DNA from 2 places in the Pseudoalteromonas sp. MMG005 genome. Region 2 is predicted to be linked to the other one. Evidence: predicted binding sites of a transcription regulator. Region 2 holds the regulator's gene; the other holds the start of a gene.
What was found. The regulator FliA, encoded in region 2, starts transcription of late flagellar genes. The targets are predictions, from matches to a motif close to CTAAAGNTNNNNNNNNNNNNGCCGATA.
Positions count from the first base shown of each region.

Region 1: J8M01_RS04355 (DUF5610 domain-containing protein) is a predicted target of FliA. The motif match lies at 2,323-2,349, and genes of this name have one in related genera.

Region 1 is NZ_JAGJEK010000004.1:537-8,564, forward strand. It holds gene J8M01_RS04345 (RNA-binding protein) at 1-318, shown strand, start outside; gene murI (glutamate racemase) at 308-1,096, opposite strand; gene J8M01_RS04355 (DUF5610 domain-containing protein) at 1,170-2,264, opposite strand; gene trmA (tRNA (uridine(54)-C5)-methyltransferase TrmA) at 2,451-3,548, shown strand; gene J8M01_RS04365 (DUF523 domain-containing protein) at 3,558-4,013, opposite strand; gene J8M01_RS04370 (thiol:disulfide interchange protein DsbA/DsbL) at 4,074-4,703, opposite strand; gene J8M01_RS04375 (thiol:disulfide interchange protein DsbA/DsbL) at 4,719-5,342, opposite strand; gene J8M01_RS04380 (serine/threonine protein kinase) at 5,358-6,332, opposite strand; gene ccoG (cytochrome c oxidase accessory protein CcoG) at 6,400-7,827, opposite strand.
Region 2 is NZ_JAGJEK010000014.1:137,303-145,330, forward strand. It holds gene flhA (flagellar biosynthesis protein FlhA) at 1-1,053, shown strand, start outside; gene flhF (flagellar biosynthesis protein FlhF) at 1,075-2,604, shown strand; gene J8M01_RS12745 (MinD/ParA family protein) at 2,597-3,457, shown strand; gene J8M01_RS12750 (RNA polymerase sigma factor FliA) at 3,460-4,194, shown strand; gene cheY (chemotaxis response regulator CheY) at 4,233-4,616, shown strand; gene J8M01_RS12760 (protein phosphatase CheZ) at 4,636-5,418, shown strand; gene J8M01_RS12765 (chemotaxis protein CheA) at 5,434-7,599, shown strand; gene J8M01_RS12770 (chemotaxis response regulator protein-glutamate methylesterase) at 7,684-8,028, shown strand, end outside.

The DNA.
Region 1 (8,028 bases), on a different contig from region 2:
TTTACTTCTAATGAGCCGCAAGAAGCAAAGCAAGAAGTTAAAACTAAAACTCTCTACGTGGGCAATTTGCCTTATAAAGCCAATGAAGGCATCGTACGAGAATTATTTTCAGAACAAGGACAAGTTTTTAGCGTTCGTCTATTAAAAGACAAAAACACAGGTAAACGTCGTGGTTTTGGCTTTGTAGAAATGGCCGAGCAAGATGCTGACAAAGCTATTTCAGCATTAAACGACCAAGAGTTCCAACAAAGAACGCTTAAAGTAAGAGCTGCAAAACAAAAGCAGTATGATGCGGAAGAAGAAGAGGCTAATAGCTAAGGTTTAACTGCAAGATGACACGATCATCAGATCTTACTTTATCAGGAGCCGTTGCATAAAATTGTAATGGCTTTTTTATTCTCTCTTCGCTAAACCCTTTTGTATTATTTGGATGTGCCAAAATAGACAACACACGTCGAGCAATTGCCTCTCCTGAATCCACAAGTTTAACGTTACTGCCATAAAATGATGCCAAAGCAGCTTTTAAAATAGGGAAATGCGTACAACCAAGTACAATGACGTCTACACTCTGATCAATATTGAGTGTTTGAAGTTCAGCAAATACCACATTATTGTCAAGCTCTTGTTGCCAATAAGCAGCTTCGGCTAACGACACTAAAACGGTTGAATGATGTAAGTCAACTTTACAATTCTGTGCAAACTCCTCTATGAGTCCGTACGTATATGCATTGCTTGATGTTGCGGGCGTTGCCAACAAGGCGATATGCTTTGAGCTACTCAGCAATACACCGGGTTTGATCGCTGGTACGACCCCAACAATTGGAATATTCGTTAATTGACGTGTTGCATTTAGTGCTGCGGTTGACGCCGTATTACATGCAATAACAATGAGATCCACTTGAAGATCTAATTCTTTAATGCGTGTAACTAACGCTGCAAGTCTCGATTTAATAACAGCTTCTGATTGTAAACCATACGGTAATAGTGCGTTATCCATCACATAACTAAATTGTGCATGTGGGAGCTTAGATTCAAGATGCTGTAAAATACTGGTTCCACCAATCCCCGAATCAAATACCAATACATGTGGTGACACAACTATACTCCGCCATTATAAAGTGACGCGCAGTGTGCCACGCACAAAGCAGAAAATGAATCCCTAATTATCGCTAACGCTCTTGAGGCTTATTCAATTGCGTAAAAAAACCCTCAGCATAGTCTAAAAAATTATTAAGCCTATCTTGACCATGATTCATCCATTCCAAAATATCTGGCAGTTGGCTCTCTAATCCAAACGACTTTGCAGTTTCATTGATCGTTTCTAATTGTTTATCTAGAGGTTGTAGTGCTTTCTCTAAATCTTTAAGCGGATTACTTTGTTGATATTGGCTAATTGCCGCAGTAGTTTTAGTTTGCCTCAAATCCATCGTAAAGTTAGCTATTTGGTCACTGCCTATATTCAACTCTTTTGCTTTGTCGAATGCTTCATCATAGTCGCCGCCGAAGAAAGAGTCGCTGACGTCTCGAATATCTTTCATCATCTCATTAATGCCTTTTTGCTCATCTTCGTTCAGATCTCCATTCACACTGATCGAAAAGCTCACTTCTTGCCTATTTTGCTCAGCATACGCAAAGCCTTCTCGGTTGCCCCCTTTTGCATAACTCGCACCTTGGCTCTGAGAATAAGCGTCACTAAAAGTAATTTGTACTTCATCCCCTTCTGCCGTCGTAAAAGTATAATCAGCTTGGTTTGCTAAACTCGCATATTGCGCTGCACTTACTGACATTTTGTCTGGTTGAGGTTCAAACAATGACTTTTCGAATTCATCTAAGCCATTAAAAATACCCTCTTTAGACTTTGCAATACCTTCGCCAATCTCATCATTAAAAATACTACTTTCTTTTAGCTCATCCGTTGCTTCGTCTATGCCCATCAGCACACCTTTGCGCGCCTCCCCTAGCATATTTCGTAGTTCGTCATCGTCTTTACCGTCTGCTTTAGCTTTATTAACTGCGCCTTTCACAAAATCCAAAACATTTTTGACAATCGACTCAAAGTCAAACAGTGGCTTCTCTTTTTCTGGTTTTTTCTCAATACCAAGAGCTTCAGCAAGCTTGTCGTCTAAAAACTTTGCAGCCAATTTACTTTTGTCTCCAGAGTAACTATCTGCATTATTCTGAATGGTCGGCATAAATGGTTTGCTATTCCCTGCTCTAAACGAGCTGGCAGGGTTAAGCAATTGATTAAGTTGTCCTATTTTCATAATGTGGCTCCACACGGTGAAACTAGTAGGCTAAAAGAGCCAACTACAATGCCTTTATTATCGGCAGGTTTAAATAAAGCTTAAGTTATTTAGTATAGAAAATAAGCGCGTTTTTCGCGATACACTGGACAAATCTCTAACGGTGCCTAAAATAGCGCGTCTCTATATAGTAAGGTAATTCTGATCATGGCCGTCATAACAATTGATACTTCCACTTATGCCCAGCAACTTGAAGAAAAGCAGCAGCGTATTTCTCAACAATTCGCGCGTTTTGATGCTCCTGATTTAGAGGTATACGATTCTCCGAAAACACAGTATCGCCAACGCGCTGAATTTAGAGTATGGCATGAAGGTGATGATCTATACCACATCATGTTTGATCAAGCGACGAAACAGAAAATACGCGTTGAACAATTCGATCCAGCTGCCCCCCTTATCAGTGAGCTAATGTCCGTTATGATGGACAAATTACGTCACAATGAAATACTGCGTCGTAAGCTGTTTCAGATTGATTACCTATCTACGCTAAGTGGAGAGATTCTCATTAGTTTACTTTATCACAAACCACTAGACGAACAGTGGCAAGCAGCAATGGAGACGCTACGGACTGAATTAAAGCAAACCTATAAAGTTGATTTTATTGGGCGTGCTAGAAAACAAAAAGTGATCTTCGAACATGATTATGTGACCGAACAATTAAATGTCAATGGACAGACCTATACCTACCAACAAGTTGAGAATAGCTTTACCCAACCTAATGCCGTAGTGAATGAGAAGATGCTCGCCTGGGCACAGTCACTCTGTGTACCATTAGAGAACGACTTACTTGAGTTATATTGTGGTAACGGGAATTTTTCGATTGCTCTGGCAGGTAGTTTTAATAAAGTGCTCGCAACAGAAATATCTAAACCGTCAGTTCACTCTGCACAATTTAATATTGCCGCAAATAAGGTAAACAACTTGGATATCTTACGAATGTCTAGTGAAGAATTTACCCAGGCGATGAAAGGCGAACGTAGTTTTTCGCGATTAAATGGCATTGAACTTAAAGATTACAACTGTCAAACAATCCTAGTTGACCCACCCCGAGCTGGCATGGACGAACTAACCTGCCGTCTTGTCGCCAATTACGACAATGTGATTTACATTTCATGTAACCCAGATACACTCGAACGTGATTTAGAGTTACTCTGTGAAACGCATAGTGTTTCGCGTATCGCTATTTTTGATCAGTTCCCATACACCCACCATGTTGAGTCAGGTGTATTTCTACAACGTAAATAAGCGCTTTCATTAAAGTGATCTCAGCGCTTTACTCAGTGCTGGGATCTGCTCCTCACTAAAAACACGAATACCATTTTGCTCTAAAAGCTTCGCAGTCCAACCCATGCCTGCGACTTTATTACCTGTAAACGACCCATCATAAATCGTATTTCTGCCGCATGATGGGCTCGACTCCTTCAACAAAGCAAAACGTATATTGCTTGCTAAACAGTGATTTAAAGCCAATTTTGCACCTCTTGCAAATTCATCTGACACGTCAACTCCTGTTACAGTAATTATCTGTGGCATCAAAATTTCGGCTGCGTCTCTAGGAGTAGGTAACCCACCGGCCACCTCTGGACAAAATGATACCACGCGTTGTTGCTCACACAGCTGAGATATAAACGGGTCGCTCAGCCGCTGTGCCTGACCATCATATCGAACCGGCTGCCCAAGCAAACAACTCGACACCAAAACCTTTTCCATCGTGACTCTCCTAAACAAAAAAACCCCGCTTATGCGGGGCTTTTTAAGTCTAACAAATATTTACTTTGCAGCAAGGTAATTGATTAGTTCACTAATTTGCTCTGGTGTGGTTGTTTTAGACTCGCGTAAACGCAGCTTATATTTACCATTCACAATAAAAGTAGGAACGCCTGTCAAAGCACGCTTATCTTGCATTTGCTTTTGCATTCTGACCATTTTCGATGCTTTTGTACGTACCGAAAAGCTCTTATACAGTTTATCAAACTTCTCACCATCAACGCCTTGCGCGACAAAAATATCTTTCATATCAGCAAGTTCATTAATTTTACCGCGCGTACCGTGCAAATGAGTGAAAATAGCAGTCACGATTTTATCTTTTTGTGGCAGCACCTCTGCGGTAGCTAACGCATTGCTCATAATCTTCTGCAATTTTTCATCTCGCGTACCAACAAAATCAACATGGCTTTTTTTGAACTTAACACCTTCATTTAGTTTCGGCTTAACTTTAGCAATCAAGGGTTCAAATGCATTACATGCTGGGCAATAGAACGAAAAGTACTCCGTTACTTCTGGTTTTTTAGTGCCGCGCTCTGAGATCACTTCATAATGAACGCCCTCTTCAAATACAGCCGCATTGGCCAGCATCGGCATCATCATCGCTACCGCTGCCGCTTTAATTACTTTTAACATTAAATTCTCCAATCCTTATTTTTTTAATAAGTGTTTTACTAAGTCATTTAATTCGTCTTGGCTTTGTAACTCACTCACATTAATTTTATATTTATCATTTACTATAAAGGTAGGTACACCTGTTAGCGCTCCCGCCTTTGAAAACTTTTCTTGTGCATCTTGCATCGCTTTTTCTTCACTGATCACTGGCATGGTTGCTAATGCGGCGTCAAACTGTGCGCCCGTAATACCATTCACCTCTAATAACTTCTTTAAATCAGTAATGTTATCTAATGGCACTTTTTTCACATGAATACTATCGAACAGTTTCGCAGCAATATCATCACCCTTACCGGCATTTTTAGCCACAATGTAGGCATAACTTAAGTTACTTTGTACGTCTGCAGACAAGCCACCAAGGAAATTTACATGACTTTTTTCAAACACAGCCCCTTTTGGTAAATTATCCGCTAAAGCCTTCGCTACAGGTTCAAAACGAAAACAATGAGGACAATAAAATGAGAAAAATTCAGTTACCTTTGGTGAGGCACTTTTTTCAGTGGTCAGTGTTTGGTAATGTTTACCATCCGTAAAATCGGCTGCCATAACAAATAAGGGCAAACAAAATAATAATACTGCAAATTGTAATTTCTTTAACATCGGTCTCTCTCAAATTTATGGAATTAGTTTTATAGCGGGTTCATTTAATACCGCATATTGTTCTTTTAACGCTAAGACCTGCTGCTCCCAGTATTTGTCTGTAGCAAACCACGAAAAGTTCCGTGGAAATGCAGGATCTTGCCATCGAGTCGCAAGCCAGCCCATATAATGCACCATTCGCATCGCTCGTAAAGGTTCAATCAAACCTAATTGACGGTGATCAAAACTTTGAAATTCTTCATAGCCACACAGAAGTGTATCTAACTGCATCGCTTTTTCTTGTCTATCTCCATTTAACATCATCCAGAGATCTTGAATCGCTGGACCTTGTCGACAATCATCTAGGTCGACAAGTAACAATTTATCATTTGACCACAAGATATTGCCAGCATGACAGTCTCCATGCAAACGGATTTGGTCAGTTTTATAATATGTTTGTTCCGTTTTATCTATCAGCTGATCTAATATTGTCAAAAAAGGCGTTTCCATATATTTTGACAACAACTGGCTAGATAAAATAGCCTCTCGGGCATGATGTAAATAATCTTGTGTGTTAACTGTTGGCCTATGAGTGAACACATGATTTCCTGCAACACTATGTAAACGACCAATATAGCGCCCTAGCATCTCAAGCTGATCTAAGTTATCCATCTCAAATTGTCTCCCCCCCACACTTAGAAACAGCGTAAAACGGTAACCTTGATATTCAAATAAACTGGTGCCATCTCGCACAATTGGTGCAACTACAGGAACTTCAGCTTCAAGTAGATTAAGAGAAAACGAGTGCTCCTCATGTATTTGCTCGTTAGTCCAACGCTGGGGTCGATAGAACTTAACAACATAGCGGCAATTATCATCTGCTTTAAATTGATAGACTCGATTTTCGTAGCTGTTCAATGCTAACAAACCCGATTCTGGATAAATGCCAATGCTTTCTATCGCATCGAGAATTAAGTCTGGTGTTAAATTGGCAAAGCTAAATTCACTCATAGTACTCTCAAATATTAAAAAAGCGGGCTTTACCCCGCTTTTAACTCATACTAGGTAGTGTACTGAATTATCTTCCTTTAAAGAAGTTAGTCTGTTGTGATAACTGCTGTTCTGGGTTATCTATTGGCGCAATAACGAATGTAAACTCTGTTACTGGCTTGTTTAAGTCATACGGATCAATGATCACTGATAAAGGTAAATTCATAGAACGGCCCGCTTCGACATGAAGTGATAATTTACCAATCACTTGGTAATGACTGAGCCCTTTAATCTCAACAGTATATGTTTGCGCGGATTGTGCTTTATTAATCACTTTTAGCGTGTAGGTATTTTCTACTAAGCCATCAAAGTTAACCCGATAAAGTTGATTTCGATCACGAATAATATCTAGCTCCATCGGTTTGCGCATAGCAATATTCATCACCAATGCTGCACATAAAACGATGAGGATGAGTAAGTACCCAACCAATTTCCCTCTGATGGGCTTAGTGCGTTCCGCTGAGCTCTCTAAATTCCGCTCTGTTGTGTAAGAAATAAGACCCGGAGCATAGTTCATTTTTTCCATTACGCCATCACAGGCATCTATACATGCCCCACAATTGATACACTCATATTGCAACCCGTTCCGTATGTCTATACCTGTTGGACAAACTTGTACACACAAATTGCAGTCAATACAGTCGCCAAGTTCTAACTCCTTTGGATCTTGCTTACGAGAACGAGGACCTCTCGACTCACCTCTGGCTTCGTCGTAACTTACCGTGAAAGTATCTTTATCAAACATCGCTGACTGAAAACGTGAATAAGGACAAATATGTAAACACATAATTTCTCTCATCCACCCTGCATTGCCATAAGTGCAAACCGTAAAAACAGCAATACTCCAAAAGGCATAGCTGCTTGCTGTCAGCGCCAATAACTCAGGTAATAACGTACGAATAGGCGTAAAGTAGCCTGCAAAGGTAATTGCGGTATACAAAGAAAACAGCACCCAACTAATATGCTTAGCGGATTTTCGCCAAAATTTATCAAAGCTCATTTCTCGTTGATCGAGCTTTTTACGCTGATTAGCTTTGCCCTCAAACTTTTCCTCAAACCAAATAAAAATGAATGTCCATACCGTTTGCGGGCATGTATAACCGCACCATACGCGACCATAGAAAGTCGTGACCAAAAACAAAGCAAATGCGGCAATCATTAAAATAAAAGCCAAAATAGTTAAATCTTGGGGGAGCAGTGTTAAACCAAAAATATTGAACTTTTGCTCAAACAAATCAAATAATACCGCTTGCTGTCCATGAAAGCTGATCCACGGTAACGCCATAAATGCCAGCATGCCAATAAACCCGATTCTTTGCCGTAGTAACTGATGTAATCCTTTCACCGCACGTACATAAATACGATTACGAGGGTTGAATCTATCAGGTTGGAGGTCATCCGGTTTCTGTATTTTGACCTCGGATGGGATATTCTTAATCTTTATTTGCTTGTCCATCTAAGCTCCTTAAGCCGCTACGATCGACAGGTTACTTGCTACAGTGACCCTATTATTCATATGGATATTATAAGCAAGCTTAGTAAGTTATGGATACAAAATCACACAAGAATCTCTAAACTGAGCAACACTTTACGATAAAACGATGCGCTTGGTGGTTAATTAATGAATAAAATGGCATTATTTGATCCAGTCTCTGAG
Region 2 (8,028 bases):
AAACAAGATCAAAAAGAGCTTGGTTGGGACGACGTTCAGCCTGTGGATGTTATTGGGCTTGAAGTTGGTTACCGACTAATACCGTTGGTAGATCAAGCACAAGGTGGTGAATTATTAAGTAGAATTAAAGGTGTTCGTAAAAAGCTTTCCCAAGAACTGGGGTTTTTGGTTCCACCAGTACATATTAGAGATAACTTAGAGTTAGACCCCAATGCATACAATATTACTTTAATGGGAGTGGGGTCCGGAGATGGAGAATTAAAGCATGGTGATGAGCTTGCAATTAACCCAGGCCAAGTATTTGGTCCAATAAATGGTGTTGCTACAACCGATCCAGCGTTTGGATTAGAGGCTGTATGGATTAAACCTGAACAAAAAGATGAAGCGCATTCCCTTGGTTATACAGTCGTTGATGCAGCGACTGTCGTTGCAACACATATAAGCCAACTGTTGACTAATAATGCATCACTACTATTAGGTCATGAGGAAGTTCAGAACCTACTAGATATTTTGGCGAAAAGTCATCCGAGACTTGTTGAAGGTTTGGTGCCAGATGTATTACCTCTCACTACTATCGTTAAAGTATTGCAAAACCTACTCAATGAAGGAGTCGCAATTAGAGATATGCGGTCAATAATTCAAACGCTTGTAGAGTATGGTCCTCGTAGTCAAGACCCAGATGTACTCACCGCTGCTGTGCGAATCTCGTTACGACGATTGATTATCCAAGATGCAGTAGGAGCTGCGGAAGAAATCCCTGTCATAACATTGGCGCCTGAGTTGGAACAGATGTTGCATCAGTCACTTCAGAACGCAGGTGATGAAGGGGCAGGTATCGAACCAGGTCTTGCGGAGCGGCTTCAAGAATCGTTACGAGAAGCGCATCAAACGCAAGAAATGTTAGGTGACCCGTCTATTTTATTAACCTCAGGTATGTTGAGAAGTGTGCTCTCAAGATTTGTTAAATATACAATACCTGGACTTCGGGTGATGTCATACCAAGAAGTACCAGATGAAAGGCAAATCAAGATTGTGAGCTCAGTTGGACAATAATAGGACTCAAGGGGTTGTAACATGAAAATTAAACGTTTTTTTGCTAAAGATATGCGAACAGCATTAAAGGAAGTCAAAGAAGAACTTGGCGTTGATGCTGTAATCATGTCAAATAAAAAGTTGGCAGATGGTGTTGAGATCGTTGCAGCGGTAGATAATGACCGAGAATTAGTGAAACAACCTCAGGTTTCAGAAAATATAACAGAGACGGTTGCGCAACCAAAACCACAGCCGCAATCACAACCGCCTAGATTTGTACGTCCAGAGCCTCAAAGAGCACGGCCTGAGCCACAAGCCCAGGTTGCAGATAGCTTACAAGCTCTGTTAGAGCGTCAAGCACCTCGTCCCCGTTCTCCTGAGTTGGCATCGATGTTTTCACAATCTGGTATAGATACGGACCAAGTATTCAATAAGCATGCAGAAGCCGGAGCTCAATATGGTTCAGCGAGACAACGTCAAAGCACACCGACTCAACAAAGTCATGTTAGACCAACGAAATCAAAACCTATAGATATTTCAGCTCGTCACACAGGGAGCAACGCTGATTGGCAGTTTGAGGATGAATTAGAGTCTGGGTTTGGTGATGATATAGCTAAACAGTCAGATGAAGTCCAGCCAGACGAAATGACGTCGATGCGCGAAGAAATGAATGCAATTCGTCAGTTGCTAGAGCACCAAGTTTCCGGGTTGATGCAACAAGATATGGCACGCAGAGATCCTACTAGAGCCTGTTTAATTGATCGCCTGCAAGGCATGGGGATTGATTCAGAGGTTGCTGAACAAATGGCGTGTTTTATTCCAGATGATGTTTCGCGCAAAGAAGCATGGAATGCATTACTTAATATGGTCGTAAACCAAATGCATACAACCAATAATGATATTTTACGCCAAGGTGGTGTTTATGCGTTAGTTGGCCCAACTGGTGTGGGTAAAACAACAACTGTGGCAAAACTTGCTGCATTAGGTGCACAAAAATATGGTGCTGACAAAGTAGCGTTAATTACGACAGATACGTATAGAATAGGTGCTTATGAGCAGTTAGCGACATATGGCCGAATTATAGGTTGTCCAGTAAAGCAAGTAAAAGATGCTAATGAATTAGCAGAAGTTTTGTATCATTTACGCAATAAGCGTCTAGTATTAATAGACACAGCAGGAATGAGTCAAAGAGATTTGCGATTAACAGAACAATTAAATACTTTAATGCGTAGCGCAAGAGTTGATATTAGAAGTTATTTAGTATTAAGTGCGACTTCACAGATGCATGTTTTACAAGAGTCGGTACGTCACTTTCAAAAAGTAAATTTAAGTGGCTGTATTTTCACAAAACTTGATGAATGTCTAAGTTTAGGTGAGATTATCAGTATTGCGATTCAAAATCGCTTGCCAATAGGGTATCTTACTAATGGTCAACGGGTGCCAGAAGACATTCGAGTGGCAAATGCTCAAAAGTTAGTCAAAAAAGCTGAGCAATTGTATTTAAAGAGAATAAAAGCACAACATTCGAGGCGCGAAGCAGTGGCGTCTCAGACAGTAGGAATGTATGATTAACACAGTTTTAGATCAAGCAAGTGGCCTGCGTAGGATGAATCAAAATAATAACCATGGTGTTAAAGTCATAGCCGTTACTGGTGGTAAGGGTGGCGTGGGTAAAACCAATGTGTCTTTGAACACGGCTATAGCGTTAGGTCAACAAGGTAACAGAGTATTAGTTTTAGACGCCGATTTAGGTTTGGCAAATTGTGATGTCATGTTGGGTCTGCGTGTCGAAAAGAATTTATCTCATGTTTTATCGGGCGAATGTGAGCTAGATGAGATTTTAGTTGAAGGGCCAGCAGGCATAAAAATAGTGCCTGCGACATCCGGCTCACAGAATATGGTTGAGCTTACACCGGCAGAGCATGCTGGGTTGATCCGGGCATTTAGTGAGTTAAATACTGAATTTGACATTTTAATTGTAGATACTGCCGCCGGTATCTCGGATATGGTGCTAAGCTTCTCTAGAGCAGCACAGGACGTAATGGTCGTTGTATGTGATGAGCCAACGTCCATTACAGATGCTTATGCATTGATTAAAGTTTTAAGCAGAGAGCATGGCGTTTACAAATTTAAAATAGTTGCGAATATGGTGCGTAGTTTAAGAGAAGGCCAAGAGTTATTTGCTAAACTGTCTAAAGTGACGGATAGATTCTTAGATGTGGCACTTGAGCTTGTTGCAACAGTTCCGTATGACGAAAACATGCGAAAGTCTTCGCGGCGTCAAAAAACAATTGTTGAGCTATTTCCTAAGTCTCCAGCCGCGGTTGCATTTCGTGGGCTGGCAAGCAAGGCCGCTAAATGGCCTATACCACATCAGCCATCAGGGCATTTAGAGTTTTTTATTGAACAACTTGTCAATGGGTAACTATGGCATCATCGGTGAGTAAAGCGATGGGGTATCAAACAACAGAACACTTGAGCATGGTGGTTGAACGTCATGCATCACTTGTAAAAAAGGTGGCATGCCATTTATTGGCAAGGCTACCTGCAAATATTCAATTAGATGATTTAATTCAATCAGGTATGATTGGTCTCATCGAGGCGTCAAAAAACTTTGACGCCAGTAAAGGGGCAAGTTTTGAAACATTCGCGGGTATTCGGATCCGGGGCGCGATGTTGGATGAAATCCGCCGAGGTGATTGGGCTCCACGTTCTGTTCATAAAAACAGCAGGACGGTGGCTGAAGCGATATCTTTCCTTGAATCTGCGTTGGGAAGAGAACCAAAAGATACTGAAATTGCTGAAAAACTTGATATTACGTTAGATGAGTACCATCATATTCTACATGATGTAAATGCGAGTAAAATTATCGGTATCGAGGATTTAGGCGTTGATGAAGACGTGATTACTCCTGCAAACCGTGATTTATCGCTAGACAAACCTTTTAATAACGTTAAAAATGAACGTTTTAATGAATCGTTGCTGACAGCGATACAATCGCTACCAGAAAGGGATAGTTTAGTACTCTCTCTTTACTATAACGACGAAATGAATTTAAAAGAAATAGGCCAGATACTTGATGTTAGTGAATCTCGTGTTAGCCAAATCCATGGGCAGGCAATGATAAAGCTCAAAGCTAAAATCAATGACTGGGTCAATTAGAGTAAAAATAATAGGTTGAAACCTCACTGGAGGATGTTTTGGATAAAAACATGAAAATTCTCGTGGTTGATGATTTTTCTACAATGAGGAGAATAATCAAAAACTTACTTAGAGACTTAGGCTTTACAAATGTACAAGAAGCTGATGATGGAAGTACGGCGCTTCCTATGCTTCAAAATCAAGAGTTTGATTTTGTTGTAACAGACTGGAATATGCCAGGTATGCAAGGAATAGATTTATTGCGTGCAATTAGGGCTGACGATAGTTTAAAGCACATACCTGTTCTGATGGTAACAGCAGAAGCGAAAAAAGAGCAGATAGTAGCTGCTGCGCAAGCTGGTGTAAATGGATATATAGTTAAACCGTTTACTGCAGGAACGCTAAAAACTAAGTTAGAAAAAGTGTTTGAACGTTTAGGTTAACAATAAGAAGGAGAGGCTTATGTCAACGCCTTCTGTGCCTCAAATCACCCTTGAGCAAGCTAAACAACTTGTTGTTTATTTGGAACAAGGTGAGCAAGATAAAGCAGACCAACTTATACTGGATGCTGCGAATAAAGAACAGTCCGAGTTGTTTGCGGAGGTGGGTAAATTAACCCGTCAATTGCATGAGTCTCTAAAAAGTTTCGAACTCGATACTCGCCTTGCTGATTTGACGACTGAAGCCATTCCTGACGCTAAACAACGTTTAAATTATGTCATGGAAATGACTGAGAATGCAGCTAACAAAACAATGGATGCAATAGAGGCTAGCTTACCTTTAGCGCAACAGTTAGGTGACGAGATCTCAGAGATAAAGCCTACGTGGGATCGTTTAATGAGCCGAGATATCCAACTCGGTGAATTTAAAACGCTTTGTCATGACCTAGATCGTTTTATGCAGGGCTCTCAAACTCGTACTGACGAGTTACAGGGCCTGATGACTAACGTGCTAATGGCACAAGATTATCAAGATTTAACCGGTCAAGTTATTCGCCGTGTTATTGAACTTGTCAGGGAAGTTGAAGATAACCTTATCCATATGCTTACCGTTTTTGGTACGACTGATGAACTACCAGCCCAAGAAAGTGACGTAATCGCTGAGCAAGCGGTAGTTCAAGCAACTGAAGTAGACATAGATGCTATATCAGGTCCCGAAGGCCCCATATTGGATGCGGATACTCGCGATGATGTGGTTTCTGGGCAAGATGAAGTAGATGATTTATTGTCTAGTTTAGGCTTCTAATAGGAGAGTAGGTACATGAGCTTTGAAGTCGATGAAGATATCTTACAAGACTTTCTTGTTGAAGCAGGAGAAATTCTAGAGCTATTATCAGAACAACTGGTAGAACTGGAGAACAATCCTGAAGATAAGGAGTTATTGAACGCCATATTCCGAGGTTTCCATACTGTCAAAGGCGGAGCCGGCTTCTTAAGTATGACCGAACTCGTTGATGCATGTCATGGTGCTGAAAATGTGTTTGATGTATTAAGGCAAGGGCAAAGAGGCGTTAGCTCCGAATTGATGGATGTGATTCTACAGTCATTAGATACCATTAATGAGATGTTTGGGCATATTCAAAATCGTGAAAAACCAGAGCCTGCAGACCCTCAATTATTAGAGACGTTACATCAATTAAGTCGACCAGAATCAGAAGATGAAGCGCCAATTGTTGCAACCGAGCCCGAGCCGGTTAGTACACCACCTGTCGAAGATGTGTTATTTGAGGCGGACTTAGGGCCTGCTACAGAAAATGATGGTGGTATTGATGAGATATCAGAAGATGAATTTGAAAATTTATTGGATGAACTTCATGGATCAGGGCAAGGACCAGCTCCTACTCCAGCGCCAGCTGCGAGCAGCAGTGATGGTGATATAAGTGATGATGAATTTGATAGTCTACTAGATGAATTACATGGCGTTGGTAGTTTTGGTAATATAGAGGCGGAATCATCAACTACAGGAAATTCGTCACCGCCAAGTGCGGCTGTCGGAGGTGATAACGCTGACGATGAAATCAATGATGATGATTTTGAAGCATTATTAGATGAACTTCATGGCAAGGGGGGGGCTCCACGTTCAACAGAGTTAGAAGCACCTTCTAAACAGAATGAATCTATACAAAAACCTGAGCCTCCAAAAGCGGCTACGCCAGCACCAACGGCAAAACCAAAACCAGCACCGAAACCAGTTGTTAAACCTGAAGCTAAGGCTGCGCCAGCGAAAGCGCCAGTGGCTAAAAAACCAGCTGCTGCGCAAGCAGAAACAACGGTACGAGTGGATACAAAACGTTTAGATCAAATCATGAATATGGTTGGTGAATTAGTTTTGGTTAGAAATAGGTTAGTGAGTTTAGCTAACAATACAAATAGTGAAACTATGGGTAAAGCTATTTCTAACTTAGATGTTGTTACTGCTGATTTACAAGGCGCGGTAATGAAAACTCGGATGCAGCCAATTAAAAAAGTGTTTGGCCGTTTTCCTCGCGTTGTTAGGGATTTAGCGAGAAGCCTGAAAAAAGATATTAATTTGATTTTGGAAGGTGAAGAGACTGACTTAGATAAAAACTTGGTTGAAGCGTTAGCTGACCCACTCGTTCACTTAGTGAGAAACTCAGTCGATCATGGTATTGAAATGCCAGATGTTCGTGAAGCAGCAAACAAGCCAAGAACGGGTACGGTTACGTTATCAGCCTCCCAAGAAGGAGATCATATATTGTTAACCATCAGAGATGATGGTGCAGGTATGGATCCAGAAAAGCTTAAGAAAATAGCGATTGGGAAAGGGGTTATTGATTCTGATCAGGCTAGCCGTTTATCTGATACCGAAGCGTATAATTTAATTTTTGCACCAGGGTTTTCAACGAAAGAAGAAATATCTGATATATCTGGCCGTGGCGTTGGAATGGATGTTGTAAAAACTAAAATTACTCAGCTCAATGGTTCCGTGAATATTCAATCGGAGCTTCGTGTTGGCACTATTTTAGAAATCAAAGTACCACTGACGCTAGCGATACTACCAACCTTAATGGTTGTTGTAGGTGAGCAAACTTTTGCATTACCTCTTGCTGGTGTTAGCGAGATTTTCCATTTAGATTTAACAAAAACGAATATTGTCGATGGACAGCTGACTATCATCGTGAGACAAAAAGCTATTCCACTGTTTTATTTGGAGCATTGGTTAGTAAAAGGCGCAGATACAACGACCAGAAAAGCGGAAGGTCATGTCGTTATAGTGCAAATAGGTACGCAGCAAGTTGGATTTGTTGTTGACTCTTTGATTGGCCAAGAAGAGGTGGTAATTAAGCCTCTCGACCAATTGCTGCAAGGTACTCCAGGTATGGCTGGCGCGACAATAACCTCTGATGGTGGTATAGCGTTGATCTTAGATGTACCAAATATGCTGAAACATTACGCTGGTCAGTAACCGAGTTTGTAGATTACAGTTAAATTGATTGAAGTGGTGCTAGTGCACCACTTTTCAGATCCGCAGAGAAGAATGAGCGTGCCAATGGCAGTTAAAGTATTAGTAGTAGACGATTCGAGCTTTTTTCGTCGTCGTGTCAGTGAAATATTAGAAAAAGACAGTGATATCAAGGTTATTGATTTTGCTGTTAATGGACAAGAAGCAGTAGAAAAAGCTGCAAAGCTTCGACCTGACGTCATCACAATGGATGTTGAAATGCCAGTAATGGATGGGATAACCGCAGTTAAAGCGATTATGAAAGCGAGCCCGACACCAATATTGATGTTTTCATCTTTAACAAGAGAAGGTGCTAGTGCAACGTTAGACGCTTTGGATGCAGGTGCACTAGATTTTTTACCGAAAAAATTTGAAGACATAGCACGTAATAGC